One region of the Virgibacillus saliphilus genome, then DNA from elsewhere that is predicted to be linked to it. Evidence: a T-box and tRNA genes for the amino acid it is inferred to sense, from the RefSeq annotation. Region 1 holds a T-box; the other holds one or more tRNA genes.
What was found. The T-box of region 1 lies ahead of trpS (tryptophan--tRNA ligase). A T-box ahead of a tRNA ligase gene usually reads a tRNA of that ligase, here a tRNA-Trp.
Positions count from the first base shown of each region.

Region 2: it encodes a tRNA-Trp, which carries the amino acid that the T-box ahead of trpS (tryptophan--tRNA ligase) is inferred to sense. The anticodon was not compared.

Region 1 covers NZ_JAGYHC010000001.1:1,776,476-1,791,943, reverse strand. The annotation lists gene KFZ56_RS08595 (ISL3 family transposase) at 1-1,120, opposite strand, end outside; gene mecA (adaptor protein MecA) at 1,259-1,939, opposite strand; gene spxA (transcriptional regulator SpxA) at 2,288-2,683, opposite strand; gene KFZ56_RS08580 (GNAT family N-acetyltransferase) at 2,982-3,575, opposite strand; gene KFZ56_RS08575 (putative glycoside hydrolase) at 3,774-4,982, opposite strand; T-box leader at 5,169-5,348, shown strand; gene trpS (tryptophan--tRNA ligase) at 5,402-6,400, shown strand; gene KFZ56_RS08565 (YjbA family protein) at 6,446-7,207, opposite strand; gene KFZ56_RS08560 (YuzI family membrane protein) at 7,285-7,491, opposite strand; gene KFZ56_RS08555 (DUF438 domain-containing protein) at 7,725-8,999, opposite strand; gene KFZ56_RS08550 (MFS transporter) at 9,060-10,382, opposite strand; gene narI (respiratory nitrate reductase subunit gamma) at 10,471-11,136, opposite strand; gene narJ (nitrate reductase molybdenum cofactor assembly chaperone) at 11,236-11,811, opposite strand; gene narH (nitrate reductase subunit beta) at 11,853-13,328, opposite strand; gene KFZ56_RS08530 (nitrate reductase subunit alpha) at 13,318-15,468, opposite strand, start outside.
Region 2 covers NZ_JAGYHC010000001.1:1,343,747-1,359,214, forward strand. The annotation lists gene KFZ56_RS06600 (glutamate-1-semialdehyde 2,1-aminomutase) at 789-2,087, opposite strand; gene KFZ56_RS06605 (potassium channel family protein) at 2,292-2,729, shown strand; gene bcp (thioredoxin-dependent thiol peroxidase) at 2,789-3,256, shown strand; gene KFZ56_RS06615 (sugar transferase) at 3,375-4,034, shown strand; gene KFZ56_RS06620 (D-2-hydroxyacid dehydrogenase) at 4,096-5,043, shown strand; gene perR (peroxide-responsive transcriptional repressor PerR) at 5,187-5,657, shown strand; gene KFZ56_RS06630 (YgzB family protein) at 5,763-6,137, opposite strand; rRNA gene KFZ56_RS06635 (16S ribosomal RNA) at 6,893-8,464, shown strand; rRNA gene KFZ56_RS06640 (23S ribosomal RNA) at 8,639-11,557, shown strand; rRNA gene rrf (5S ribosomal RNA) at 11,748-11,863, shown strand; tRNA gene KFZ56_RS06650 (tRNA-Asn) at 11,905-11,979, shown strand; tRNA gene KFZ56_RS06655 (tRNA-Ser) at 11,981-12,072, shown strand; tRNA gene KFZ56_RS06660 (tRNA-Glu) at 12,086-12,160, shown strand; tRNA gene KFZ56_RS06665 (tRNA-Val) at 12,202-12,277, shown strand; tRNA gene KFZ56_RS06670 (tRNA-Met) at 12,308-12,384, shown strand; tRNA gene KFZ56_RS06675 (tRNA-Asp) at 12,489-12,565, shown strand; tRNA gene KFZ56_RS06680 (tRNA-Phe) at 12,617-12,692, shown strand; tRNA gene KFZ56_RS06685 (tRNA-Tyr) at 12,709-12,793, shown strand; tRNA gene KFZ56_RS06690 (tRNA-Trp) at 12,811-12,884, shown strand; tRNA gene KFZ56_RS06695 (tRNA-His) at 12,896-12,971, shown strand; tRNA gene KFZ56_RS06700 (tRNA-Gln) at 12,980-13,054, shown strand; tRNA gene KFZ56_RS06705 (tRNA-Gly) at 13,058-13,132, shown strand; tRNA gene KFZ56_RS06710 (tRNA-Cys) at 13,144-13,214, shown strand; tRNA gene KFZ56_RS06715 (tRNA-Leu) at 13,226-13,307, shown strand; gene KFZ56_RS06720 (hypothetical protein) at 13,512-13,661, shown strand; gene KFZ56_RS06725 (nuclear transport factor 2 family protein) at 13,873-14,277, opposite strand; gene KFZ56_RS06730 (MarR family transcriptional regulator) at 14,295-14,765, opposite strand; gene KFZ56_RS06735 (LptM family lipoprotein) at 15,230-15,468, opposite strand, start outside.

The DNA of each region.
Region 1 (15,468 bases):
TTTGGTTATTAATCCCCTCAATATAGCCGTTATGCAGTTCAAAACCAAACGTATTCATAATTTCCTTCTGCCAATTCTGCAGGGTCCCGATAGCCTGTTCAAATTCCGTAACACCCGATTCTCGAACTAGGTCATAGAATTCATAAAGATGCGCTTTCGTTGCACCCAAGTGTTTCGAGCCATTCTCTTTAGCTGTCTCAAACCATAATCGATAAGCCTCTTTAAGTTGGTAAGCCCGTTTCAAATAGGCGGATTTTTGTAAGTATCGTTCCAGATACCAGGCTTGTTTGTCTGTTAATGTCTCCGGCTGTTTATAAAATACATGTTTCATCCGTTTACATTTTTTGCGATCATAATCATCAAAAGCATTTTGTTCCTGTCTTCTGACCCTTTCTAAAGCCCAATAGATATACCGACAAAAATGGAAGCGATCCGCGATGATAATAGGATGCCCCAAAGCTTGATCAACAGCGGCCTTAAACGAATGGCTCATATCCATCACGACCATCTTTACGCGTTCACCATGTTTCCGTAAATAATTCTTTACCGTTTCTTTCCTACGGTCTGCCAGTATTTCCAACGGTTTTCTATTTACGGGATCGGCAATAATCGTCTGATATGTTTCTCCACCGGCATCCCCTTTGTATTCATCAATGGCAATCACATCCGGTAATGTTTGTGTTTCATCCAACAGCGGGGCCGTAATATAATCGAACCGTCGAATAACGGTGGTTGGGGATGTATCAAATCGATGAGCAACATCCCTGAAACTTTTTCCGTGAATAAGCTCCATCGCTACGGCCTGTTTCATCTCCATGGACTGTCGCTGATAACGCTCCACTAAGGGGTTATCCTCATAAAAACGCTTCCCGCAACCGGATCGGCAAACATAGCGTCGCTTACGATAGAAAACATAAACCTGTCTGCCAAATATACGGGTATGTTGAATCTTTTGTACCCGGTAATCATGGACATTTGATGTATAAGCACCACAAGCCGGACAACGATGGTTTTTTACTTCCCTATCAACATGAAGATAATAGATGCCGTCAACTTCTTCTGACTTTTGGATCGTAAAGGCTTCAAATCCTGGTAAATGAATGTTAGAATTCAATTGCACGCACTCCTTTTGTATCTGTTTTTTCGCTAACTTCAGTTTAACAAATAAGGAGCTCGCGTGCTTTATATTATTCAGAAAATGATTCACACCCCAACATATATTGTAGAACCATAAAAAAAGACACCCTTTTTCGAGTGTCTAGACTTCAACTGGAAAATAAGATCTGACTTGGGCAAAGGTGTCCGTTTCAAATATCTTTTTCCCATATTCATCTAATAAGTGAATGGTCACGTCTGTATCGTCTGCAAATTCTAATACTTGGCTAATGAAATCTTCTTGTACGTCGTCATCCAGTAATTCATGAGAAAACTCCATATACAAGTAATAGCTTTCATCATAGTGATACAGGGAATCTTGGGCACTTCCTGTGAAAGCTGCAAAGTAATGACTTAATTGAATGACGTCCTCGAAATCATGGAACCTTACAATAATTGATAGGTTGTCTTCTTCCAATTCCTCACTTTGGTCATGACTTTTTCCATATTTATCTTCCAGCATATTTTCTATTTTCTTATCAACAGGTACGTCTACTGTTTCACCATCTTCTGTCGGTAATTCAATATTCTCCCCATCTTTGGAGACTTGTGCTTTGGTAACAACGAATTCCAATCCTTTATCCATTGCCTGAACCTGAATCCACAACGGACCTTCTACCGTAAAGTCCTCTTTATAGTTCACTTCATCCATCATTTGCCAAAACAATTGCTCGCTTCGCTCCCGATTATACCAGATTTCCTCACGCTCAAACCCACGATCTTCAAGGTCATAATAAGAAATATAAAACTTTACCGTATTTTCATTGATTCTTTCTATTTCCATTTTGTTTCTCTCCCTTCTATAAATAGTTAAGTGGAAGAGACCACTTCACCTTTATATATAGTGAAATCATTTACCATTCCATTTCCCGTTAACGTACATTTCTAACCATTCATATTTATATTTCTACTGCCATTGTATGATAGCTTCATTCTTCTTGGAAATTAATATGCCTACAAATTTATAAATTGTTATATGAATGGTTAATATCATATTTTAAAGCATTCCTAAACATTTGTCACCCATAATATTTAAAGGGACACCTGACCCTAATATAACAAAAACACAGACCAGTAAAAAGGGATCTGCGTTTTTATTTGTATTTCGTATTTCCTAAAAGTTGTGAACGAATTAGTTGACCATTCGCTGCGCCTCACGTAGTTGAAAAGTACGTACTGTTCTTGGTAAAAACCGTCGAATCTCATCTTCGTTATATCCAACTTGCAATCGTTTTTCATCCAAAATTATTGGTCTTCTCAATAAGCCTGGGTTTTGTTGGATTAAATTAAATAAATCTTTTAATGGTAATTGATCAATATCAACATCCAATTTTTGAAAAACCTTTGAGCGAGTCGAGATAATCTCATCAGTTCCATCTTCCGTCATCCGTAATATTTCCTTTATTTCATCCAACGTTAATGGTTCGGAAAAAATATTCCTTTCTCTAAATGGGATATTGTGCTCCTCAAGCCACGCTTTTGCCTTCCTGCAAGATGTACAACTTGGTGAGGTATAAAGTGTTACCATGAAACTTCACTCCTCATTCTAAAATGGGTATTTTCATAAACATTGAGCTACTTATTAGATTAAAATAAGTTTAATTAACCCTATATGTAAATTATACTACATTTGTCAATTAAAAGGTAGAGGATTTCCAAGAAAAATCAAGGTTTTTTCAAATGTTCATGAATTGTTTACATTTATCAATGTAGTAGTAACATACCCTATATCATTTTCAATTAAACCTGCCACGTGAAAATATTTTTAAAATCAAGCAAAACAAATACAACAACTTAGTGTACGGGAATTTCCGTAAAAGGACTTTTTAGGATTTTTCTGTTGTATGTATGCCTTCTAATATATCCTTGGAATCTCGGTCTTTCTCATACGTTAGAACTTCATCGACCGATTGATAGGACTTGCCATATATTTCTTTATCTTTATACGTATGAATATCCTCGTACATCTTTTTCATCTTTTGAAAAATCACTTCTTCGGAATCATCCGTTGGAGACCAATACAAGATTTCCATTGCGGTATCCTCATTTGTAGCCAGGGAACGACGATTGTAATCAATCTTTTGCGCGTGAGCGAAGCCTTCTCTGTGGTAAAAGTGAAGTCGTTTCTCTGAATCTGAATCATCATAATCTACTGGCTCCACTTCCAAAATAATTGGTTTGTTTTTATTTTTTAGTTTTTCCATTAACTTATGTCCTGTTCCCTGCCCTCTTGCATCTGGTGAAACCCATACATAGTCAATAAAAACGAATGAGTCAAATTCCGCAAACATTAAGACATGTAAGGAACTTTCATCCTTATGGTAAACATCCCCCTTTTCATCTAAGAGCATTTCCATATGCGCTTTTGATTTCATCTCTTCTACGGGGAAATACTTACTTAACTTATCATACCAATTCATAACATAACTCCTTATTTTTTATTGATTTTTTTAGTATAACGAAAAAACGATCCTTTGTTAAATCTGCATGAAATAAGTACTAATTTTAGCATTCCCAACTGAAAGATTACCTATTAGGAAACATGACATTTCCTTTATATTTCTCTGTCTACGAGAATAAAGCGAATCTTCATCTTGTAACGAGATTCGCTTTGTAACTTATTTTCCGATCATATAGTCTACATTTTCAGTATACGTATTCCCGGAATTCCATAACAGGAATTCATCAATCCCATTTTCATACAATGCTTTGATTTGCGCCTCAACTTCCTCTTTTCCATATTGTTTGGTTGCTCCACTATATAACCAAGGTGCTTCAAAATCCTGTAACCACGGTCTTGAAACTGGAGTCTCTTCCAAGGCATCCAACACCTCATTTTCCACTTGAGCATATTCGTTAACAAGCTTATATGGTTCTGTATCGGGCTTTTCTATACCAAAATAGGGACTCCAATGACTGGGATAGATCATCGATGAAATGATATCGACATTTTCCGATATCTTAGAAAAGTTTTGGCCGATACCTGGTGTTTCTTCAATCGTAGCTGCGTAACCGAATATATCTGCAGCAACGTCAACATCATAATACGCCAATTCTTCTCGAGCAAACGCTACGAAGTCCGTTACAGCCTCTACACGTTTTTTCACGTCATCAAGTTCGGAGTTTTCGTAATCCCCAAGTGTGTATTCCAGCTCAGAATCCCGGTTTTCAAAACCTTCAGGAAAACGTACATAATCGAACTGGATCTCCTGAAAGCCCATTTCTGCAGCCATCTTCGCAATTTCAACATTGTATTCCCATACTTCTTGTTCAAACGGATTTAAAAATGCTTCCCCTTTATTATTCACCCATACTTCTCCGTTTTGTTGAAAGGACAGATCAGGGCGCTCCTTAGATAGCACACTATCCTTAAAAACAACAACTCTCGCGATTGGATAGATGCCCTTCTCTTCTAAGACCCGCATCATCTCATCAGGGTCATCTATATAATTTTTCGCCATATCTTCATACGGGGATCCCTCTTCGGGTATCATCGTTAAATTACCATTATCTTCTTTGATATCAATTACCATTGTATTTAGATCTGTTGTGTCAATTAAATCCAAGAGGCTCTCAAAGCGACTGCCACCTGCCGAATTTCCAGTAACATAGATACCCCTCACCGCATCAGGATATTCAAAATCATAGCCTGAATCATATGTAAAACGCTGTATTCTTTCACTTGTATCAATCGATTTAATATTGGTTTGTCTTTCCTTATGTGCACTTGCTGTTTGTACTTCTTCTCCACTACTACTTATAGGTAGCATTATCCCCAGGAGAAGTATACTTATAAATGTAAAAGCCGTAAGCCGTTTTCTCTCCATCACATTCAATCTCCAATACGTATTTTAAACCTAGTATATACGAAATGAAGTCAGATTTGAACAACAAATGGAGGATTAAGTCGAATTTTTTAGTTTTTAGAAGGATAAAGAGGAGTACGGAAAAGACTTTTTTGCTAGTTACTTGCATTTGACAACAATGCTATATATAATAATAAAAAAATGGAATATAAAGTGATGAAAAAGGCGTAGTACAATTACTTATTGGTTTTTAGAGAACTTGTGGTTGGTGGAAACAAGTATCAAGGGTAATTTGGAATTGGACTTTGGAACTGATGTAACTTAAAGTGGTCTTTACAAAGAATGTGAAGATAATAAGGGTGGCACCGCGGTTCATTCGTCCCTGTTTGAGGGATAAATGGGCTTTTTTTATGTAGAATAAAGAATCGGAGTGAAGTAAAATGAAAACCATCTTTTCAGGTATCCAGCCAAGCGGCACATTGACAATTGGAAATTACTTAGGGGCTATGCAGCAATTTGTCCAATTACAGAATGATTACCAATGTTATTATTGCATTGTCGATGAACATGCTATTACAGTACCACAAGATCGATTGAAATTAAGAAATAATATTCGCTCACTAGCAGCACTGTACCTTGCATCTGGATTAGACCCGGAAAAAGCTACGTTATTTATCCAATCAGAAGTATCTGCACACACACAACTAGGATGGATGCTGCAATCGATAAGCTATATTGGAGAATTGGAACGAATGACCCAATTTAAAGATAAATCGACAGGTAATGAAGCAGTGTCATCAGCATTGTTAACTTATCCTTCCCTAATGGCAGCAGACATTCTTTTGTACAATACAAATATAGTCCCTGTTGGTGAGGATCAGAAACAGCATTTAGAACTTACCAGAAATCTTGCACAGCGTTTTAATCATAAATTCAATGATATTTTTACCATACCTGAAATCAGCATTCCCGAAGTCGGCGCACGTATTATGTCGCTCCAGGACCCTACCAAGAAAATGAGCAAGTCAGATGACAATGAAAAAGGGTTCATCTCCATGCTTGATGAACCGAAAAGGATTGAGAAGAAAATTAAAAGTGCTGTTACGGATTCAGATGGAATTGTTGCATTTGATAAGGAAAATAAACCAGGTGTAGCAAACTTATTAACCATTTATTCAAGCTGTTCAGGAGAATCTATAGCATCCCTTGAATCCACGTATAAAGATAAAGGATATGGAGTGTTCAAGCAAGATACCGCAAATGCAGTTGTTCAAGTTCTAAAACCCATTCAGGACCGGTATTACGCATTAATCGACTCGGAAAAATTAGATGAGATATTGGATCAGGGAGCAGACAAAGCTGCTTTTACGGCGAATAAAACAGTTGCCAAGGCAAAAAAAGCGATGGGATTAGGAAGGGTCAAAAAGAAAAAACGTTAGAAAAAATCATTCAGTGAGCGAGAATCCCCCGTCTCACTGAATGATTTACTTTTGCTTCGACGTATTTTGCTCTTGATTATTTTCCGCTTCAAACATTTTTTCAAGGAAAGGCTGCCCCTTGATTAATTTTGCACATAATTCTTCATGTGCCATGCTCCATCCTTGCTTCACCCCATTATAAAGGGCGTCCCATACTTTATCTTCATTCATGAATCGGATAAATGGATAGTTTTTTGGATCCCATTCGGTAAGCCAATACCGCAACTCTTTTAAATTGTTGGTCGTTCGTAACTGATCCAACCCTATCATAAGCAGCTGCTTCAATTGACGTTCCCTTCTCGTTAAGCCAAAAACTAGTTCAGGTGGCATTGATAACATGTGGTACTCTTTCTCATAAGAGGTACCATCGAATTTAAAGGATTGGGCTTTTTTATTTTCAATCATATCGAATACAAGTTGCTCCTGTCTTGGTATTAAACGGCTTTTACGAATAGGAATTTGATAGCCAATGGTATCAAGAGCCAGTATTTCTTTGCCATCTGTGATGATACAAGCATATTCAAGTACGGTTCGATCCTGACCCTTGCGGGAATAAGCACGTTTATAAATCGTATCAAGCAGTACTATAGGTAGCTCATTCATGTCATTTTCAATATAATTGTATAAGTCATCTGTTATGTACAATAATGGAACCTGATCTAATAATTCAATCTTGTCATCTTTGCGCCATTCATGAAAGTAACAGACGCTATACCCGTTTTCTTCTCCTTCAAACCAATTCACCCAAACATCATGCAAATATAACATAAACAACCCTCACTTTTTAACGTAACTTAACATACATTATGACCATTATTTTAAAAAAATATTCGAATGAAATGAGATTAAAGGTTGTTTGGCATACGATAAATGACGAACGCCATGATCAAAAATCCAATCAGCAGAAAGTAACATTCTATTCTGCCTCCTATAAAAATAAAATAATCCGTCCATGTTAATCCCGCTGGTAGTAAATTCATGTATGCTATGATGGTGACTCCCCCGGAAACAGCCATCCCAAAGCCGATTAAAAATAAAAATACATACCCCATCTTTATCCCGTCCCCTGCTTGTCCTTATCTATTATTCTAATTTATGCTTGTACAAATGAATAAATGAATGGGGTTAGTAATTTACTAAAGGGGTTTCGGGTGAGCCCCGGTTCGGTATTGACTCACATTCAAAGATTCCAAATATAAAGGGAGGCGAAACAGCATACCAATAGATATGCTGTTTCGCCTCCCTTTCATTATTGTCAACAAGACTAAATCTGGACTTCCTCCTCTTAAAACGATTCATCTAGTTGACTAAGTTCTTTTTTCACTTCACGTGTTAGATCTAAGAAAGGCTGAATATCTTGAACGTACTCCAAAATTCCTAAGTACTCTCCATTCTCATCAAATACACCTTTATACGTGATATAAACATAACGCCCCCCTTTCTTAAACCACATACTTTCAGAAGAGCGTTTCTTTGACTGCAGATCATGAATTAAGTTCATAACCTTCTCTAAACTATTAGGTGGATGACAATTGGCTACGAAACGGCCAATTGAGCTTGGTGTCCGTACAAGCATCATCTCAGATGAATCGATTCTTTCATTAAAGTATTTAAATAAACCGTTTTTATCCACAAATGTTATTTCTAGTGGCAAATGGTTAAGAATATGGTTGGCTTCATGTGTTGTTAAGTAGCCACCTCCAAAGGGAAGGCTTGGAATATCAGCATCTTTCGCATGATTTATTGTATCCGTTTCATCTTCCTCATCGATAAATGACGTTCGTTGAGACACCCATTTTTCTTCCGGCTCACCAAAACAATAGCCATATGCGTCACTTTCCTTTGCGATAGCCAGCCAATCATCTTCTTGAAAGGTTAACGCAAGCATTGGTAATAAAAATGATTCTTCCTCAAAAATCATTTCCTTAAATTGACGTTCAAATAAATGATACGTTTTCTTCAAGTATTTAAATTCTATATCAGGTATACGTTCCATCATTTTTTTGGTTCCCTTATATAGGTTACGGATTCGATCATCATCCCTCCACATGATTCTGGATGGCGTATAATGCCTATATCGCTCCAAAATTGAGAAAAATAGCTTCTCTTTACGATTATAGTGGTTATAGAACTGTCCTAATGAAGACATAAGCTCCTTGAGTCTTTCTAACGTATCTTCTTGCAATTGGTGTTGGTTTTTTTCCAATAATTCTAAAAGACTATTCATTTCAGTAAAAATTTCCAAAAATGCTTTATTTTCATTTGCGAAAATTTGGACTGGGTGACCTGGATGTTGCGTTTCAGGAATATTCCATTCATTCATTGAATGGCCGTACAATTGAGCATAAACACGGAATAACTCCTTAACATTCTGAGATGTAATACCATAGTCTCCACTTTTTAATTCCTGCACAATCAACAATATTTCAACAGCATTCACATCTTTAAAATGTCGGTCAAACTCTTCTTGAATAGATTCTGACGGACCCGTATCATGTAAACGATGTAATATATCTTTTAAAATATTAATTAATTTCATGTTATATTGTGCTTTAGCCATTTTCTCACCTCATTGTGCTAGGTTCCTTCCATTGGTTAAAATATAAGCGTAATCCTATTGTTATTGTTTCACTGGATTATTTTTCATTAAATTGTAGGATATGATTATCGAGAGAAGAGCCAAGGCTGCAAAAACTAAAAAACCATACTGATAACCAGATACGCCAAAAATATCAATAAACAATCCCATAACCGGTGGAATTACAAATCCCCCAAAGGCTCCCAGGCCACCAACCCAGCCGCTGGCTCCGCCTGGTGCGTCGCTGACATAGGTTGGCACCAGTTTGAATATAGCAGCATTAGCAATCCCCATACCTGCAGCAAGAATAACCTCCGCCAGCAAAGCGATCCAAAAGGTAGATGTTACTACGAACATTAATGCACCAAGGAGTGCAACTGCAAAACTGATTATGGCTACCTTTTCCCCGCCATGATCATCACTTGCCTTCCCACCATATACTCGTATAAGTGAAGCAAATATCGAGAAACCGATGGCCATCAGAACACCTGCCATCCGAACACTCTGTCCGTGAAACTCTGTCCAATAAGTTGGCAACCAAGTTGTTAGAGCCAAAAACCCTCCGAATGAAGTGAAATAGAGTGCAATCAAAGCCCATGTACGCGGGTTTTTAGCTGATTTTTTCAAAGCATCAACGGCATTACCCGAAGGAAACACTTCCTGTCCGAGTTTTTTTGCTACCCGCTTCGCTTCCCTTTCATTGACCCCTTGATTCGTGATTTGAATGGAATAAGCATCTTTAGCGTAGACGGCATAAATAATCGTTCCAGCAATCAGAAAAAGGAGCCATATCAAATAAGTATTTGCCAGTCCATATAAGGCAAGTATTGTAGGCAAAATCAAACTAAAAATCCCTGGAGCTAAATTACCTAAACCACCGTAAACACCAGATGAAAACCCATGTTTATTCGTCGGAAACCAATAATTCGTTTGCGGTACTCCGACAGAAAACGTCGCAACACCTGCACCTCCAAGCAAGCCAAACAATAAAACCCACGGGAATTTCCCCATTGTTAATTCTCCCGTGTAAAGAATAGACGTTAATCCGACCATCCCGACAATTGAGATGCCAAGTAAAATAAGCATTGGTTTTTTTCCACCGACCTTATCAACCCATGCACCAAAAGGTATGCGGAGTAATGATCCGAGCAGTTGCGGCAATCCCACTAAGAATCCTAGCATGATACCGGATAATCCTAAAAACTTATTAAACTCTGAAGCAACTGTTCCAAACAAAGATACCGCGGAAAATCCGATGAAAAATCCAAATGTTGCCATAAGCAAGCCCCTATTCGGACTTCCTTTAAGACGATACTCTTTCTTTAGTATTTCAGGTTGTTTATCTTCAATGTTAGACTGTTTCATTCTTACATTAACCTCCTTAACCTTTCCTTAAAAAAGGAAATGGAAAAATATAAATCGCTATTTGCTGAGTCTCAACGTCATATTTCTATCAAGGATGACTTTTATCCAGCTTACGGTATACGACATAACTTCTACGAAAATACATAAATGGTAGACTGAACGCATGGACAAGACGCGTGAATGGCCAGACGACATATAAAGAAAAAGAAGATAGAACGTGAATTTTGAACCATACCGGCACTTCTACCATCAATTCTGGATTGACATTAAAGATGAAAAGTCCTCTAAGCCAAGGGGCGATAGTCGTTCGATAGTCAAACCCACTTGAATCAACATTGAAAAAGGTTGCGATTAAACCAGTCCCCATAACAACAAGCAAAACAATAAGTGTCACCCAATCACTTGTTGATGTTGTCTTTTTAATTCGTTTCATGTTTATCCTTCTCCAGCAAAGTAAGACGAGTCCAACTAAAGCGATCAATCCCGCAGGTATTCCAAAAATGAGAGCAACAACATGATACATTTGTTCAGAAACTCCTATTGAATCATAGAAACCAGCAGGGACGATAATCCCTAAAACATGTCCTAGAAAAACGAAAATAATTCCCCAATGGAACATATGAGAACCGATTTTCAAACTTTTCTTATCCAAAAATTCGCTGGATTTCGTCGTCCATCCAAACTGATCCTTTTGATAGCGGTATATGTGTCCCCCGATAAAAATCGTGAGAACAATATATGGTAGAACCCCCATAAAACAAGATTTAATAAATCCATTCCCTTGCCTCCTCATACATGATCTTTGGACTGCATGGATAATCACTCCGAAGTCATCATTTCAATTCAATATCGGTCATTTTTCTGAAATAGGCTCTATTTCATTACCATTCTTATTACTTTCCGGCAACACGCCATCTTCTTCCATTTGGAAGTTCAAGGCATCAAATAAGGGGGTGAACTGGCCTCCTTTCTCAGCCAGACTGTTTCTAATTGAATTGATCTCACCCTTGTATTTTTTAAATAATTGGTTGCTTGTTTCAGCAGAAACTTGGCTGCAAAACTCTATCATTAAGGGTAAATAATCAGGTAATTCAAGATCCGTGACGTCATACCCAGAAGCCTGATAAAATTCTTTAAGTTTTAATAGTTCAATTCCTCTTTGTCGTTGCTCCCCTAATCGCGAATAAGTCACATAGAGGTTGGTGGAACGGCCAAAATCAAAATAGGCAATATATTGATCACGCCAATCATTTAAATTACTGTTTTCCATAGATGCAATAAAAGTTGTTAATGATTCTTTTATATTTTTATTACGTAGCTTGCCGACTTCTTCTTTAATCTCAGGCATGTTTTTCAGCATTTTTTGTGACGGATATTCAAACAGAAAAGATATAAGTTGATAAACATTTGAACGTTCATTTTGTTTCATAGACATCACCTTCTCATTCATTTTCCATGCGAGATACGCACCTAATTCATCAGCACACCACAACTCCCAGGACCACCATCAAAGTTTAGTCCACAAACACCTTGTTCGTCATATAAATCGGAGACATCTTCACGATGACTTTTTGGAATAACGAACCGATCTTCATATTTTGCAATAGCCAATAGACGGAACATTTTCGTTATTTCTTCATCATTCATGCCGATTTCTTCAACCAGCGCATGGTCAAATGTTTTTCCTGATGTTTTAGCGCGCATATAACTCCGCATAACAGCTAATTTTTTAAGGACAGTGCGAATCTGTTTCGTATTCCCGGCAGTCAACAAATTTGCCAAATATTCAATTGGAATACGCAAATTATCAATGGCGGGGAAAATATCATCTTTATCAAATGAACTTCCTTTCCCTTCTACTGTATTCATAACTGGGCTTAATGGAGGTACATACCAAACCATTGGCATTGTCCGGTATTCAGGGTGAAGTGGTAAGGCAATTTGCCAGTCGACAACCATTTTATAAATAGGTGACTGTTGTGCTGCTTTAATCCAATCTTCAGGAATACCGTCCTTTTTCGCTTGTTTCATAATTTCCGGGTCGAATGGATCTAGTAAAATGTCCAGTTGGGAATGGTAGAGTTCCTGCTCGTCCTCAACAGAGGCTGCGTCTAAAACTTTATCCGCATCATAGAGCATTACGCCTACGTAACGAATTCGGCCGACACAAGTTTCTGAACAAATAGTTGGTTTCCCATTTTCTATAAGTGGATAGCACATGGTGCATTTTTCTGCTTTATTTGTTTTCCAGTTAAAATAAACCTTTTTATAAGGACAAGATGATACACAATGCCGCCATGCACGACAAGAATCTTGATCAACAAGAACAATTCCATCCTCATCTCTTTTATACATCGCACCCGATGGACACGCAGAAACACAGGCTGGGTTAATACAATGTTCACAAATACGCGGTAGATACATCATAAAAACATCTTCAAATTCTGTTTTAATCGCTTCTTCCATTTTTTCCACGTTCGGATCTCGAGGGGCCGTAATATGTCCACCGGCAAGGTCGTCTTCCCAGTTGGGCCCCCATTCAAGATCGATAAATTCATCTGTGATAGCCGATTTTGGACGAGCCACCGGTTGATATTTTTTCTCTGGACTGTCGATCAACGTCTCATAATCGTAATTCCAAGGCTCGTAATAATCATCCAATTCAGGTTGATCAGGGTTATGGAAAAGCTGCATCATCTTAGTTGCTTTCGATCCGGATTTCAAGCGCAACTCTCCTTCACTAAGTTCCCAGCCACCCTTATATGTTTCCTGATCCTCCCAGCGTTTTGGATAACCTATACCTGGCTTTGTTTCAACATTGTTAAAATACATATATTCCGTACCTGGACGGTTAGTCCAGGTATTTTTACATGTCACGCTGCATGTGTGACATCCAATACATTTATCAAGATTCATCACCATGCCGATTTGCGCTTTAATCCTCAAGCCAATCAACCTCCTCCATTTTTCTGATAACAACATTGACGTCCCGTTGATTTCCAGTCGGGCCGTAATAATTAAATCCATAACTCTGTTGACCATAACCACCGATCATATGCGTTGGTTTCATATAAATTTTTGTTGGGCTATTATGCGTACCACCGCGGTTTTTAGATAGGTTTGATCCAGGTACGTAAATATGGCGATCCTGAGCATGGTGCATAAAAGCAATCTCTTTTGGCAGTCTGTGCGTGACAACTGCTCGGGCAGCAACTACACCATTTTGGTTAAAACACTCAATCCAATCATTATCTTCAACACCAATATCTTCCGCATCGTCTTTATTTAGCCAAATCGTTGGTCCACCGCGGAATAATGTCAACATAGGTTGTGAATCAAAGAACATACTATGAACCGACCATTTATTATGGGGGGTAAGATAGTTCAATGTAATCTCTTTTCCTTCTGGTTTTGGACGATCTGATCTAAACGGTGACAGATTCAATATCGGCTTATAAATTGCAAACGACTCTCCGAATTCCTTCATGATGTCATGATCCATAAAGTATGATTGTCTTCCCGTCAATGTCCGAAAAGGGATAAGCCGATCTATATTTGTTGTAAATGGAGAATAGCGCTTTCCTTCCTTCATCGAACCAGTAAATGCCGGTGAAGTGATCGTTGTTTTCGGCTGTGCATTAATTTGCTTAAAGTCAAGTAATTCTTCTTCTCTCCCTGCTGCATAATCCTTAAGCTCCAAGTTGGTTTTCTTTTCAAGCGATTCCCATGCCTTGACAGCAAGTTTTCCATTAGTGGTAGAAGACATGAGCAGAACAGCTTCACTCGCACTTTTGGCTTCGGTAATATCCGGACAGCCATCTCCAACCGTTCCATTTATCGTCCCGAGACGTTTTTTCAGTTCCTCATATGCTTCTTCCATATTCCATGTCATGTCCTTATCGCCATAAGGCTGGTTAACAACATTTGGTCCAAGGGAAATGAATTTGTTATACGTATTTTTATAATCACGTTCAATTACATTAATATTCGGCATTGTCTTTCCCGGAACAGGTTCACATTCATTTTTGGACCAGTCTTTCACTTTCCCCATGGCTTGAGCCATCTCTCCCGGAGAATCATGTTGAATGGGTGCAGCAAAAACTTCCTTAGCAGGCTTTAAATCGAGTTCCTCTGCCATATTGGATACAGTTTTTGCTAAGGAACGGAATATGTTCCAGTCGGATCTTGATTCCCATGGAGGTGTAATGGCCGGATTAAATGGATGAACAAATGGATGCATGTCTGTACTTGATAAATCATGTTTTTCATACCAGGTAGCAGCTGGTAAGATAATGTCTGAATAAAGTGCTGTCCCAGACATACGAAAATCAAGATTGATTAATAAATCAAGCTTCCCTTCCGCACCTTCGTCACGCCAATTGATCTCTTCAGGTTGAAGGGAATCATTTTCCGTATTCAACATTCCATGTGTTGTGCCGAGCAAATGTTTCAGAAAGTATTCATGACCTTTTCCATTGGAAATTAAATTTGCTCGCCATACAAAAAGATTTCGTGGAAAGTTCACCGGATTATCTGGATCCTCAATAGCAAATTTTAATTTCTTATCTTTTAATTGTTTTGCAACATATTGACCAATCTCTTCTTTTGATTCATAACCGTTATTAACAGCATCTTTATAAATATCAAGGCCATTTTTATTAAAAGTCGGATAAGATGGCAACCATCCAAGTCTTGCTGCGAGTACATTATAATCAGCAGGATGGTCATACCGGGTTTTATCAACTGTTGCGGCAGCTAGATTGCTGACAGGTTCTTCTTCATATCGCCACTGGTCTGTATGGAAATAGAAGAATGAAGTACCATTTTGCAATTTAGGAGCCCCCCAGTCTTTTGCATTGGTAATTGTTGTCCACCCTTCAACTGGACGAAGTTTTTCTTGACCAACATAGTGGGCCCAGCCTCCGCCGTTGACGCCTTGCGCTCCGACCATCAAGACTAGATTAATGATCGTTCGGTAAGCGACATCCGCATTATACCAATGGTTTACCCCTGCACCGAGAATAATCATGGAACGACCTTTTGTATCAATCGCATTTTGTGCGAACTCTCGGGCAATTTTTACAAC
Region 2 (15,468 bases), 430 kb from region 1:
TTTCAATCTTTTCGGAAGCATAAATCCGTTGACGTCATAAAGGTGCTAAACATTTCCATTAGAAAAAAATGCCCAGAATTGGTACTACCCCCGAAAGTTGGAGTGAAAAATCTAACTTTCGGGGGTTTTTAAACTGCCTAGGAAATTATTTGCTTGGGCATAACGTATTATTGATTAATGGCTACGTCCAGCTACAAGCGCCAAAAACGAGGAGATAACACGAAAGCTCCCTACGATAAAGAAGACTTGGCGACTGACAAGCCGACAGGCGCAGGCAGAGCCATAGTCGCACTTATGCCTGTGGCGAAAGTCATCATCGGTTCACTTGACAAAGGAAGGCCAACTAAGAACGGCCTTGCCGGCCAACTCACGGCTCCCCTGATGCAGGGGCATGATTCCTTTTCGCTTTCCAAGCATAAGATTCACGTAGACTTTCGCCATTCATTGGCGACAAGTCACGTTCATCTAATCTCAGTTGCAACGCGGGGGTCTCTACGTTTTAAAAAGGCGCTTTTCGCTTTTGTTCATGCCTAGGAAATTATAAAATTTTGAGGTTGTGGATAATTCACTGGTCAAATAAGCCTCATCCGGCTCCAGTGCCCAGCAACTAGCAAACTTCACATTCCTCCATTACGATAAGTCAACATCGGCTCGTACCTCGCTGTGTTTCCTTTATCTCATTGCGGAGTGCTCCAGTTTGTACGTTGCTAACCGGGCGCCCTGCGCCTTTGTTCTTTGTGTATTTGATAGAGTGTGAACGATATATTTTAATCCAGTTATTGAGTTCGTTAAAATTCTTTAGCCATTGTTGCAAAGGCCTGACCTACCGCTTCAATGGTTTCATCAATATCGTCTTTCGTATGTGCTGTTGTTAAAAACCATGCTTCAAATTTAGACGGTGCTAAGTTAATTCCTTGTTCAAGCATCAAACGGAAAAATCTTGAAAAAGCTTTACCATCACTTGCTTCTGCTTGATCATAATTCGTGATTTCTCCTTCACCGAAATATACAGTTAACGCACCGCATAAACGGTTTACAGAAATAGGGATCCCGGTTATGTTCGCTTTTTCCAGAATTCCATGCTCTAACCGTTCCCCAAGTTGATCTAATTTCTCATAAACTCCGTCTTCCTGCAAAATTTCCAAACACGCAATACCTGCGGCGATTGAAGCGGGATTCCCGGACATCGTCCCGGCTTGATAAGCAGGACCTAGTGGGGCAACTGTCTCCATAATATCTTTACGTCCACCATATGCTCCGATCGGGAGACCTCCGCCAATGATTTTACCCATTGCGGTCATATCAGGTTCAACCCCGTACACCTGCTGAGCACTACCATATGTAAACCGAAAAGCACTAATGACTTCATCATAAATGACCAGCGCTCCTGCTGCATGTGCTATTTTATTTACTTCCTGTAGGAATCCTGGATGGGGCTCGACAATTCCGAAGTTTCCAACAATGGGTTCGACTAAAATTGCTGCAGTTTGATCTCCCCAGTGATCCAAAGCCTTTTTAAACGCATCTAAATCATTAAAAGGGACAGTGATCACGTCCTCCGCAACTGATCTTGGGATTCCAGCTGAATCCGGTGTTCCAAGTGTAGCCGGACCTGAACCAGCTTCCACTAAAACAGCATCGAAATGGCCATGATAGCTTCCGGCAAACTTGATCACCTTTGTACGGTCCGTATATGCTCGTGCTACGCGAACGGTTGTCATAACAGCTTCTGTCCCGGAATTAACAAAGCGAATTTTTTCTAATGAGGGAATAGCATCTTTTAAGACTTTCGCAAATTGATTTTCCAGTTTGGTTGGTGTTCCATAAAGCACTCCAGTGGTAGCAGCATGCGAAATTGCCTCAGCGATATGAGGGTGTGCATGTCCTGTAATAATCGGGCCATATGCCGCTAAATAATCAATATATTTATTCCCATCAACATCCCAAAAGTGAGCACCTTGTCCGTGCTTCATATATACTGGTGATCCACCACCAACAGCTTTATAGGAACGGGATGGTGAATTCACACCACCAACAATAAGCTCAAGTGCCTCTTCATACAGTTGTTCTGATTTTGAAAAATCCATAATAATAATAGCCTCCTATATGTTTCATTGAATATGCATACAACCTAAGATGATGCCATTGCTAGATAAAACAATAGATCATGTAAACATTTTTTGCAATGGATGGAAAGTTAGCTGTATAAAAAATAAATGACAAGCTTGCAGATGGATAAGCATATACATCTTATAAAGTGATTCGATTAGAAAGTAATAGAAGGGGATTTTATGGGAGCCATTCCTTGGTTGTTAATTGTTGCGATTTGTTTTATTCTTATCAAAAGTTTACTTGAATTCATTCGTGGGACAAAAGCGGGGTGGCGCATGGAAATGCGGGATAGCCGTTTTTCTGCTGAGCTTTTTTACACATTACTGATTATATACAGCACGGTTATTATTGGGTTTGGACTTATCTATTTTATTATATCCTTTCATGGAATAATTTTGGTAGAGGGCGAAAGATTGCGGGAGGTTAGCATATTAGGTTCCATTATTCATTCGGTGTATTTTAGTGGCACTACCATGCTTACAATTGGCTATGGTGATATAACGCCAATTGGAATTGGAAGATTCATTGCTTTAATAGAAGCACTCATCGGGTATATTTTACCTACAGCATTTATCCTTCGGCTTGTGCAATCACAACAGAGAAGCAGGGAAAAATGAATCTTGCTGTTTGCTGTGCTATAGTATTATTATACAGATTAAATATGGAGGGATCCGTAATGGTAGTTGAAACAGGAAAACAGGTAGCAGATTTTACATTGCCGAATGCTAATGGGGAAAATGTAAGCCTGTCCGATTTTAAAGGAAAAAATGTTGTTTTGTATTTTTATCCAAAGGACATGACACCGGGCTGTACTACAGAGGCATGTGATTTTCGTGATCAGCATGAAAGCTTCGGCGAATTGGATGCGGTAATTATTGGTATAAGTCCTGATCCTGTCTCCAGTCATCAGAAATTTATCGATAAACATGATCTTCCATTTGAACTTCTAGCAGATGAGGATCATCAAGTAGCTGAAAACTTTGATGTCTGGAAACTGAAAAATAAGTTTGGTAAGGAATCATACGGAATCGAGCGCTCTACGTTCATCATTGATAAGGAAGGGCTGCTGCGTCAAGAATTTCGTAAAGTCAGTGTGAAAGGGCACGTGGAGGAAGCATTGGAGTTTATTCGGGAAAACCTATAAGCAAAGAAGGCAGTTCCAATATGGAGCTGTCTTTTTTTTCAGTTATATAATCTCTTTTTTTGAATAGGATGTAGTACGAACTTTGTAGGTTATCCTATCAAAAAGTGAGGTGCTTTATATGGAAAATGTTAGGTCAAGGGAGCATGTTAGAGCAACTGCCACTGGAAATCGAAAAGTCTATTTTTTTATGAAACGGTTGATTGATATCGTTATCAGTTTCTCGCTACTTTTTTTATTAATACCGTTATTGCTGTTTATCTGTATAAAAATGAGGAGGAATGAGGGAAGTCCTATCTTTTTTCATCAAAGGCGGGTAGGTAAGTGTAATCATCGTTTTATCGTTTGGCAGTTTCGTACCATGACAAATCCATCTCGCGTTATTCGTGCATTCCCACCATACCCAGTACCAGATTCTTGGGCCGGTGGTGTACCAGATGAAATTCATTTTCAACAGGATTCTTATAGTATACGAACCCCGACTGGTTTATGGCTTCAGAAGTATAAGCTTCATACACTTCCGCAATTATGGAATGTACTAAAAGGGGATATGAGTTTAGTAGGGCCGAAATCCGAGATACCGGAAATTGTTGATCACTATAATAATTATCAAATGAAACGTTTGAAATTAAGACCTGGAATGACTGGCTATACGCAACTTAAAGGGGAATTAAACTATAGTGAAAAGATAAGGTGTGACCTTTTCTATATTGAAAATTGTAGCATACGAATGGACATGCACCTTTTAATGCAGACAATTAAAACAGTTCTATCTTCCTAGTTTTCATTTTTGTGAAAAACGTATACGATAGAAGTAACGATGGAATAGGGAGGTTATTTACATGATTTTATTTTCTGCCAAAATATCCAGTAAGCATCATGAAAAATTAAAAGCAGACCATTCGAATTTAGAGTTTATATTTTGTGATAATATGAATGAGGCCAAGCAGCATTTACATAAAGCTGAGATCCTTGTTACCTATGGAGGAGATTTAAACGATAGTTTAATCGAGCAAGCAAACAATCTAAAATGGATTATGGTTATGTCTGCCGGAATAGATAAATTGCCATTTGAAGCAATTAAGAAAAAGGGTATTCTTGTGACAAATGCGAAAGGTATTCATCAAACGCAAATGGCTGAATATGCCATTTCCATGTTGTTGCAAGTTTATCGTGATGCCAGGAAATTATATCAAAGTGAAAAAGATCATCATTGGGATCGTTCTGCCCGCGTGCAAGAGATAACGGGAAGAAGGATACTTATTGTCGGCACGGGTTCGATTGGTCAGGAAGTTGCTCGTCTAGCAAAAGCATTTCGAATGAAAACCATTGGCGTGTCCAGAAGTGGCAGATCGAAGGAGTATTTTGATGAAAATCATAAAATAGATAATCTGGAAGAACTGCTTCCACGTGTAGATATGGTTGTGTCTATTCTGCCAAGTACAGAAGAAACTCGCGGGCTTTTCAACTTTAAACAGTTTCAACTGTTGCCAGATCATGCTGTATTTTTGAATATGGGGCGTGGAGATCTGGCTTATACTGACGATTTGCTAAAAGCAGTGAGACAAGGGGAAGTTGCACATATGGTACTAGATGTTTTTGAAGAGGAACCACTGCCTTTAGATCATCCATTTTGGTCAGAGGAAAATGTGACAATCACTCCACATATTGCGGGACGCTCTCCATATTATACAAGACGTGCCCTGGAAATCTTTGAACAAAATCTTCAATCTTATTTGGCTGATAAAGATGAATACATCAATAAAATAGATGTGAAAAGGGGGTATTAATATTAGGTGGTTTTCTCTTTCATTCTTTTAGAAAAGTGATAAAATGACTCGGGGAGTAATATACTTTTATTGACATGCTGCTCCAGTAGCAGGTACACTTATTATAAGAATTATAATGTAATAATAGGACTATAATTAAAATCATGAAAGAGAGGTGGTTGATCGTGTCTGAAGAACTACAATTGCAACATGCAATTGATACATTAAAAGAATCAGGCGTCCGGATCACACCACAGCGCCACGCAGTCCTTGAATTTCTTCTGAAATCAGCGAATCATCCTACAGCTGATGAAATTTATAAGGCACTTGAAGATAAATTTCCTAATATGAGTGTTGCAACGGTATATAACAATTTACGTGTATTAAGACAAACCGGACTTGTTCGTGAATTGCCTTACGGGGACGCCTCAAGCAGATTTGACAGTAATACAACAGAACACTATCATATTATTTGTGATGAATGTGGCAAAATAGTAGATTTTCATTACCCTATTTTAGATGAAGTGGAATCCTTGGCTGAACAAGTAACAGGGTTTGATGTTAGTCATCATCGCATGGAGATTTACGGTAAATGTAAAGAGTGCCAGGTTGCAGCAGTGGTGCAAAAGCAGTAATCAAAATGAACATTAATGAAGGACTTCTAGAAACGAATTGTTGTTTTCATAGAAGTCCTTATATTTTAAAAGCGTTTTTAGTGAATCACGGGCGCGACACTAAAATTAATTTTTCTCTTTTTTATATCCCCGTTTATTGTATCTTTCATCAAATTCTTTGCCTTCTAATTCCTTATCCATTGTCAAAGGTTGTTTGCAATGCATACAAGCATCAACCCGTCCCAGCATTTTTGTTGGTTTCCCGCAATCCGGGCAGGTTACAGGCACGGCCTTTAAGGACAATGTGCCAATCCAAAGATAGACGACACTACTTAGAATAACTGATAATATACCGAGAATGAATAATAGTGCCGTTAACCAAGCGATGCTCCTTGTGAACAGTCCAATATACATAATGAGAATCCCTGCAAAAACCAATATTAATGCAAAGGAGCGTATTTTATTTATTTTACTTGAATAGACTACTCGTTGCTCTGCCATCGTAACCCTCCTTAAATCTTTCATACGTAGTATAGCATAATTTCATAAAAATTTCGTTTCACAAAAAAGGAGTTTCCCTTCAATATGGCGAAATATATAGATTGTAGTAAAGAAATTGGAGGGTAATGTATTATGGAAATATGAAGGTCTGCTTATCAGGGGGAAGACAAACGATGCGGGTGTCTATAAATTGAAGTATATTTTAAAGAATAACGAACACAAACGATGTTTGATGAATAGATATATATGTACGGTTAAGAAGGTGGAAGGCTCTAGAACTTTCTTCTGTTGCAATGGGTTAAACGAATGAAAAGAAAAAATGTAAAAAACTCGTTGACTTTGTATAGTAACCATGGTAAAGTTAATTCCGTCGCAAAAAAACGATAAATAAATAACGACAAAAAATAAAAAATACGGATTGACTCTAAATTGATCAATATGGTATATTATAAAAGTCGCTATTTTGCGAGCCAATACGAAATATTCATTTTTTTATAAATTTTTATAAAGAGGCTTAAAAAGGTTATTGACTTTAGGAAATGGATATGGTATGATGTGAAAGTTGCAATTTCAACGCAACATATGCATTTGCTCTTTGAAAACTGAACAAAACAACCAGTATGTCAAACAGATGGTAGAGGAAAGAAATCACGAAGTCCGATGGTTCATCTGGACGGTTGATTTCACCCCTTGAAACCATGTGAAAAGCGAAGATATATCATTGATCGGTGTCAATGATAGACAAACTTCATTATTTTATGGAGAGTTTGATCTTGGCTCAGGACGAACGCTGGCGGCGTGCCTAATACATGCAAGTCGAGCGCGGGAAGCAGGCAATAACCCTTCGGGGTTTGCGCTTGTGGAACGAGCGGCGGACGGGTGAGTAACACGTGGGCAACCTACCTGAGAGACGGGGATAACTCGCGGAAACGCGAGCTAATACCGGATAACACTTTTGATTACCTAATGAGAAGTTGAAAGGCGGCTTTTATGCTGCCACTTTCAGATGGGCCCGCGGCGCATTAGCTAGTTGGTGAGATAAGAGCTCACCAAGGCGACGATGCGTAGCCGACCTGAGAGGGTGATCGGCCACACTGGGACTGAGACACGGCCCAGACTCCTACGGGAGGCAGCAGTAGGGAATCATCCGCAATGGACGAAAGTCTGACGGTGCAACGCCGCGTGAGTGATGAAGGTTTTCGAATCGTAAAACTCTGTTGTTAGGGAAGAACAAGTATCGTTTGAATAAGGCGGTACCTTGACGGTACCTAACCAGAAAGCCCCGGCTAACTACGTGCCAGCAGCCGCGGTAATACGTAGGGGGCAAGCGTTGTCCGGAATTATTGGGCGTAAAGCGCTCGCAGGCGGTCTTTTAAGTCTGATGTGAAATCTTGCGGCTCAACCGTGAGCGGTCATTGGAAACTGGAGGACTTGAGTACAGAAGAGGAGAGTGGAATTCCACGTGTAGCGGTGAAATGCGTAGAGATGTGGAGGAACACCAGTGGCGAAGGCGACTCTCTGGTCTGTAACTGACGCTGAGGAGCGAAAGCGTGGGGAGCGAACAGGATTAGATACCCTGGTAGTCCACGCCGTAAACGATGAGTGCTAGGTGTTAGGGGGTTTCCGCCCCTTCGTGCTGAAGTTAACGCATTAAGCACTCCGCCTGGGGAGTACGGCCGCAAGGCTGAAACTCAAAAGAATTGACGGGGGCCCGCACAAGCGGTGGAGCATGTGGTTTAATTCGAAGCAACGCGAAGAACCTTACCAGGTCTTGACATCCTCTGCGATCGGTAGAGATACCGAGTTCCCTTCGGGGACAGAGTGACAGGTGGTGCATGGTTGTCGTCAGCTCGTGTCGTGAGATGTTGGGTTAAGTCCCGTAACGAGCGCAACCCTTGAGATTAGTTGCCAGCATTGAGTTGGGCACTCTAATTTGACTGCCGGTGACAAACCGGAGGAAGGTGGGGATGACGTCAAATCATCATGCCCCTTATGACCTGGGCTACACACGTGCTACAATGGATGGAACAAAGGGCAGCGAAGCGGCAACGCTAAGCAAATCCCATAAAACCATTCTCAGTTCGGATTGCAGGCTGCAACTCGCCTGCATGAAGCCGGAATCGCTAGTAATCGCGGATCAGCATGCCGCGGTGAATACGTTCCCGGGCCTTGTACACACCGCCCGTCACACCACGAGAGTTAGCAACACCCGAAGTCGGTGAGGTAACACGCTTTGCGTGAGCCAGCCGCCGAAGGTGGGGCCAATGATTGGGGTGAAGTCGTAACAAGGTAGCCGTATCGGAAGGTGCGGCTGGATCACCTCCTTTCTAAGGATAGAAACGGAAACGCCGAGCGATCTATTTCAGATCTTTTGGTGGAGACATACGTGGTTGTTTGGTTCAGTTTTGAGAGAGCAAATCTCTCTATTTGTACCTTGAAAACTAAATAAGAGTACGAACGACATCAAAACATGAATGTGCTTTTGAAACAAAGCAAGATTTAGTTAAGTGAACAAGAGCGCACGGTGGATGCCTAGGTACGAGGAGCCGAAGAAGGACGGGACTAACGCCGATATGTCCCGGGGAGTTGTAAGTAAACGTTGATCCGGGAATTTCCGAATGGGGAAACCCCCTGTTCGTAATGGAACAGGACGTCTATCTGAATACATAGGATAGATGAGGCACACCCGGGGAACTGAAACATCTCAGTACCCGGAGGAACAGAAAGCAAAAGCGATTTCCCAAGTAGCGGCGAGCGAAACGGAATCAGCCCAAACCGAAAAGCTTGCTTTTCGGGGTTGTAGGACACTCCTACGGAGTTACCAAAAAGTGCTTTAGATGAATCGATCTGGAACGATCAGCCATAGGAGGTAAGAGCCCTGTAATCGAAAGAGCATTTTCTCCGGAGTGTATCCTGAGTACGGCGGAACACGAGAAATTCCGTCGGAATCCGGGAGGACCATCTCCCAAGGCTAAATACTCCCTCGTGACCGATAGTGAACCAGTACCGTGAGGGAAAGGTGAAAAGTACCCCGGAAGGGGAGTGAAAGAGAACCTGAAACCGTGCGCTTACAAGTAGTCGAAGCCCGTTAATGGGTGACGGCGTACCTTTTGTAGAATGGACCGGCGAGTTACGATCCCATGCGAGGTTAAGTGGAAGACACGGAGCCGCAGCGAAAGCGAGTCTGAACAGGGCGTATGCGAGTATGTGGTCGTAGACCCGAAACCGTGTGATCTACCCATGTCCAGGGTGAAGGTCAGGTAACACTGACTGGAGGCCCGAACCCACGTATGTTGAAAAATGCGGGGATGAGGTGTGGGTAGGGGTGAAATGCCAATCGAACACGGAGATAGCTGGTTCTCTCCGAAATAGCTTTAGGGCTAGCCTCAAGGGATGAGTACTGGAGGTAGAGCACTGATTGGACGAGGGGCCCTCACCGGGTTACCGAATTCAGTCAAACTCCGAATGCCAGTTACTTGACCTTGGGAGTCAGACTATGGGTGATAAGGTTCATAGTCGAAAGGGAAACAGCCCAGACCGCCAGCTAAGGTCCCTAAGTATACGTTAAGTGGAAAAGGATGTGGCGTTGCTCAGACAACCAGGATGTTGGCTTAGAAGCAGCCATCATTGAAAGAGTGCGTAATAGCTCACTGGTCGAGTGACGCTGCGCCGAAAATGTACCGGGGCTAAACGTATCACCGAAGCTGCGGATTGTTCTTCGAACAATGGTAGGAGAGCGTTCCAAGTGCTGGGAAGTCAGACCGTGAGGACTGGTGGAGCGCTTGGAAGTGAGAATGCCGGTATGAGTAGCGAAAAAAGAGTGAGAATCTCTTTCACCGAAAGCCTAAGGTTTCCTGAGGAAGGCTCGTCCTCTCAGGGTTAGTCGGGACCTAAGCCGAGGCCGAAAGGCGTAGGCGATGGCCAACAGGTAGATATTCCTGTACCACCTCATGACTGTTAGAATGATGGGGGGACGCAGGAGGATAAGGAAAGCGCACCGATGGAATGGTGCGCCCAAGCAGGGAGCGAGTTGGATAGGCAAACCCGTCCAACGCTAACGTGACTTGTGATGGGGAGGGAAATAAAGTACCGAAGTTCCTGATTTCACACTGCCAAGAAAAGCCTCTAGTGAGGTCATAGGTGCCCGTACCGCAAACCGACACAGGTAGGCGAGGAGAGAATCCTAAGGTGAGCGGGAGAACTCTCGTTAAGGAACTCGGCAAAATGACCCCGTAACTTCGGGAGAAGGGGTGCTCACGAGTAGTGAGCCGCAGTGAATAGGCCCAAGCGACTGTTTATCAAAAACACAGGTCTCTGCGAAGCCGCAAGGCGAAGTATAGGGGCTGACACCTGCCCGGTGCTGGAAGGTTAAGGGGAAACGTTAGCTTTTGGGCGAAGCGTAGAACCGAAGCCCCAGTAAACGGCGGCCGTAACTATAACGGTCCTAAGGTAGCGAAATTCCTTGTCGGGTAAGTTCCGACCCGCACGAAAGGTGCAACGACTTGGGCACTGTCTCAACGAGAGACCCGGTGAAATTATACTATGCGTGAAGATGCGCATTACCCGCGACAGGACGGAAAGACCCCGTGGAGCTTTACTGTAGCCTGATATTGAATGTTCGTGCAGCTTGTACAGGATAGGTGGGAGCCTTAGAATCGTGAGCGCTAGCTTACGAGGAGGCACCCGTGGGATACCACCCTGGCTGCACGCACCTTCTAACCCAGAACCGTGATCCGGTTCGGAGACAGTGTCAGGTAGGCAGTTTGACTGGGGCGGTCGCCTCCTAAAGTGTAACGGAGGCGCCCAAAGGTTCCCTCAGAATGGTTGGAAATCATTCGTAGCGTGTAAAGGCAGAAGGGAGCTTGACTGCGAGACCTACAAGTCGAGCAGGGACGAAAGTCGGGCTTAGTGATCCGGTGGTTCCGTATGGAAGGGCCATCGCTCAACGGATAAAAGCTACCCCGGGGATAACAGGCTTATCTCCCCCAAGAGTTCACATCGACGGGGAGGTTTGGCACCTCGATGTCGGCTCATCGCATCCTGGGGCTGTAGTCGGTCCCAAGGGTTGGGCTGTTCGCCCATTAAAGCGGTACGCGAGCTGGGTTCAGAACGTCGTGAGACAGTTCGGTCCCTATCCGTCGTGGGCGTTGGAAGTTTGAGAGGAGCTGTCCTTAGTACGAGAGGACCGGGATGGACACACCGCTGGTGTACCAGTTGTTCCGCCAGGAGCATGGCTGGGTAGCTACGTGTGGCACGGATAAGTGCTGAAAGCATCTAAGCATGAAGCCACCCTCTAGATGAGACTTCCCATCACATCAAGTGAGTAAGATCCCTCAGAGACGATGAGGTAGATAGGTTCGAGGTGGAAGCGTGGTGACACGTGCAGCTGACGAATACTAATCGATCGAGGACTTAACTAAATGGCTTTTAGATGTACGTTACGAACACTCTTATTTAGTTTTTAGGGTATAAATTCATACATATTTATGAAAAATACTTGATTTTTTTCTGGAAACCATTATAATATTGGTTGTCACTAAATTTAATAAAGAAGTTCTGTTCAAATGGTTCATGCTTTGCAACGACACAGAACCACTTAAGGACATTAGGTCTGGTAGTTATAGCGGAGAGGTCACACCTGTTCCCATGCCGAACACAGAAGTTAAGCTCTCCAGCGCCGATGGTAGTTGGGGCTTTGCCCCTGCAAGAGTAGGACGCCGCCAGGCAATCCATTTGAATAATAAAGTAAAATGCTCAAATTGATCATTCCACAGTAGCTCAGTGGTAGAGCTATCGGCTGTTAACCGATCGGTCGTAGGTTCGAATCCTACCTGTGGAGCCATGGAGAGCTGTCCGAGTGGTCGAAGGAGCACGATTGGAAATCGTGTAGGCCGCTATCGCGGCCTCGAGGGTTCGAATCCCTCGCTCTCCGCCACCTTTATATAATTGGCCCGTTGGTCAAGTGGTTAAGACACCGCCCTTTCACGGCGGTAACACGGGTTCGAATCCCGTACGGGTCACCAACTTTTTTAAACTTTTATTGCTTTTGTTCCTTATGTAATTCGGAGGATTAGCTCAGCTGGGAGAGCACCTGCCTTACAAGCAGGGGGTCGCAGGTTCGAGCCCTGCATCCTCCACCATTTAAAAAATAGATTATTATATTTTCATATCGCGGGGTGGAGCAGTCTGGTAGCTCGTTGGGCTCATAACCCAGAGGTCGTAGGTTCAAATCCTGCCCCCGCAACCAAAATATGTTGATTATCTACATTGAACATGCTTATTTGCTAATTGAAAATGGTAGTGTGCCTTAGCCTATTCCCAAAATTCATGTGAACTTATTTTTTGATACATGGTCCGGTAGTTCAGTTGGTTAGAATGCCTGCCTGTCACGCAGGAGGTCGCGGGTTCGAGTCCCGTCCGGACCGCCACTTTAACACTAAGTTGATTATTGCAAGAAAAGCTAAATAAATTATTAAAATGGCTCGGTAGCTCAGTCGGTAGAGCAACGGACTGAAAATCCGTGTGTCGGCGGTTCGATTCCGTCCCGAGCCACCACTCTTTATCAATTGATGGAGGGGTAGCGAAGTGGCTAAACGCGGCGGACTGTAAATCCGCTCCCTCAGGGTTCGGGAGTTCGAATCTCTCCCCCTCCACCATTACTTTAAAATTATGTAGGGGTATAGTTTAATGGCAAAACGAAGGTCTCCAAAACCTTTGATGTGGGTTCGATTCCTACTACCCCTGCCATTTTCTATATGGCGGTCGTGGCGAAGTGGTTAACGCACCGGATTGTGGCTCCGGCATTCGTGGGTTCGATCCCCACCGGTCGCCCCATAAAAAATTGGGCTATAGCCAAGCGGTAAGGCATCGGGTTTTGATCCCGTGTACCCCAGGTTCGAATCCTGGTAGCCCAGCCACTTGCGGGAGTAGTTCAGCGGTAGAACACCACCTTGCCAAGGTGGGGGTCGCGGGTTCGAATCCCGTCTCCCGCTCCATTACTTTAAATGGCGGTATAGCCAAGTGGTAAGGCAGAGGTCTGCAAAACCTTTATCACCGGTTCAAATCCGGTTACCGCCTTCAAAACATATGCCGGTGTGGCGGAATTGGCAGACGCGCATGACTCAAAATCATGTTCCTTCGGGAGTGTCGGTTCGACCCCGACCACCGGTATCAGTAGCTTAATTTAGAATAAGATGAGATGTTATAAGACATCCTTGAAACGTTTTTAGGTAGCGTTTGAGGGTGTCTCTTTATTTTTGGTTCTACAATATATGTTGGGGTGTGAATCATTTTCTGAATAATATAAAGCACGCGAGCTCCTTATTTGTTAAACTGAAGTTAGCGAAAAAACAGATACAAAAGGAGTGCGTGCAATTGAATTCTAACATTCATTTACCAGGATTTGAAGTCTTTACGATCCAAAAGTCAGAAGAAGTTTACGGCGTCAATTGTCTTCATGTTGATAGGGAAATAAAAAAACATCGTTGTCCGGCTTGTGGTACCTATACATCAAATGTACCTTAGGGCGGCTGGTGAGCCTCATTGTGCTCGTCGTGTTGCAAGTGATCCGAGATAGCAGCACCCTTCGCAAAAAAGGTTGCTATCCGCGTCTTTAGGTGTCTCACCTATGCCTTTTCTCCCGCTGGAGCCTCCGCATATTTCCTACGCTAAGCTTGACAATGGCCGTTTTTTAATTAAACACTTTTGTTTTGCCCCAGCCTCATTTAAATAAAAGTTAGTAGTTGACACTCGCTAAGTCTTTAAACTCCTCTTTTTGATTTAATGGGCAAGATTGCTCATTGCAACGGACAATTTTATCATTGTCTAATTCAAATATTGCTATTACTTCTATTTCGCCAGTTTTGCCACCCTTTTTATTTGCAGTAACAGTATATCTTAGGGTTGCCGTTTGTTTATCATCATCAAAGAGAACGTCATAAAAGGGAGATATAGATATGGAGTTTACAATCCCTTTTAATGCTTGGACATGACTTGTAAATTCAGCTATATCTGTGCTAACTCCATCAGTTGTTTGAATGTATTGTTTACTGAAGTAATCAGGAATTTTTTCTATTTTCATATCAACGATGATTTCTTGATACATCCTACTTAAAAATTCAATGGCTTGTTCTCTATCCATAATAATTGCTCCTCTTTTTATAATTGATTTGACCAGGCTTCTAAAAATTTAATAATCAGCTCTAATTCATCGTCAGAGAACTGATCCAACAATTGATTATAACGATCTTCAGCTATTTGATGCATTCGATCATGAACCACTGCAAGTTGCTGCCCTGAATTTGTTAACATATAATAAACAGCCTTCTGATCATTCTCCTTTTTTTTAGCCAGAACCATTCCTCCTTCAATTAAGGAATTAATGGCTTTGGTAATCGCAGGTTTTGAAACACCTAGCTCCTTAGAAAGAAATGAGTTATTAGATGCATTTGGATGTTCGTTTATCAGAGCCATAATATGCAACTGCGTTAAAGACCATTTATTTTCGGTATATCCATGATCAACTAATAAATCCTTGGCTAGATTATCCCTTTTTGCCATCTTCTTTTCGCGGGACAAAATAAAATGTTCAATGGCTTTCAGGGCTTTTTCTTTTGAGGAATTTTCCACAAACCTTCACCCCCTTTGTTTATGTTCTTTAGTTAACCAGTTAACAATTATAGTTTACTAGTTAACATTATGAATGTCAACTAGTTCGTTCACCAATACGAATGGGCGCATAATGGGACAACATGGTATTTGATGCCTTTTTATTGAGAAATTTAATCTACAGGAGTTTCTTTTTTATATTACCTCAAAATTACAGACACCAACGAATCCAGGTATGGCTAGAGAAGCTTATGGCCTTCCTATCACCACAAGCGCATATGCGGCTTCCAGGCCAAATGAAAAGTGGGTAACAATATCACTTACCTGATTTTTTAACGGTCCAAACCTATATTTTTCTGCCATAAAGGATTTATATAGAAGAAATTAAATAACCTGAGCCCCCAAGGACTCAGGTATTGTAAATAGCTTTTTTCATTCCTGTCTACTTGACAGGGGTCAATTCATTTGTGGTGGTTTATTTTTACCTATTCAAATGCCACGCTCACTTCAGATTGTTCTTCCTGCTCCATATCTTCCCAATTGACCATATTTAAAAGCATTTCAAAATCTCCTTCTAATGCAGGTAATTCACCACCATCTATATCTTCAATAGTTAATACAGCGTCAGCTACTTTTCCTCCTGCGACTTCTGTACTCATCATGACAAGTGATTGATCCACCATTTTCCCATTGATAGATACTTCGCTAGCTTGAAAATCTACCG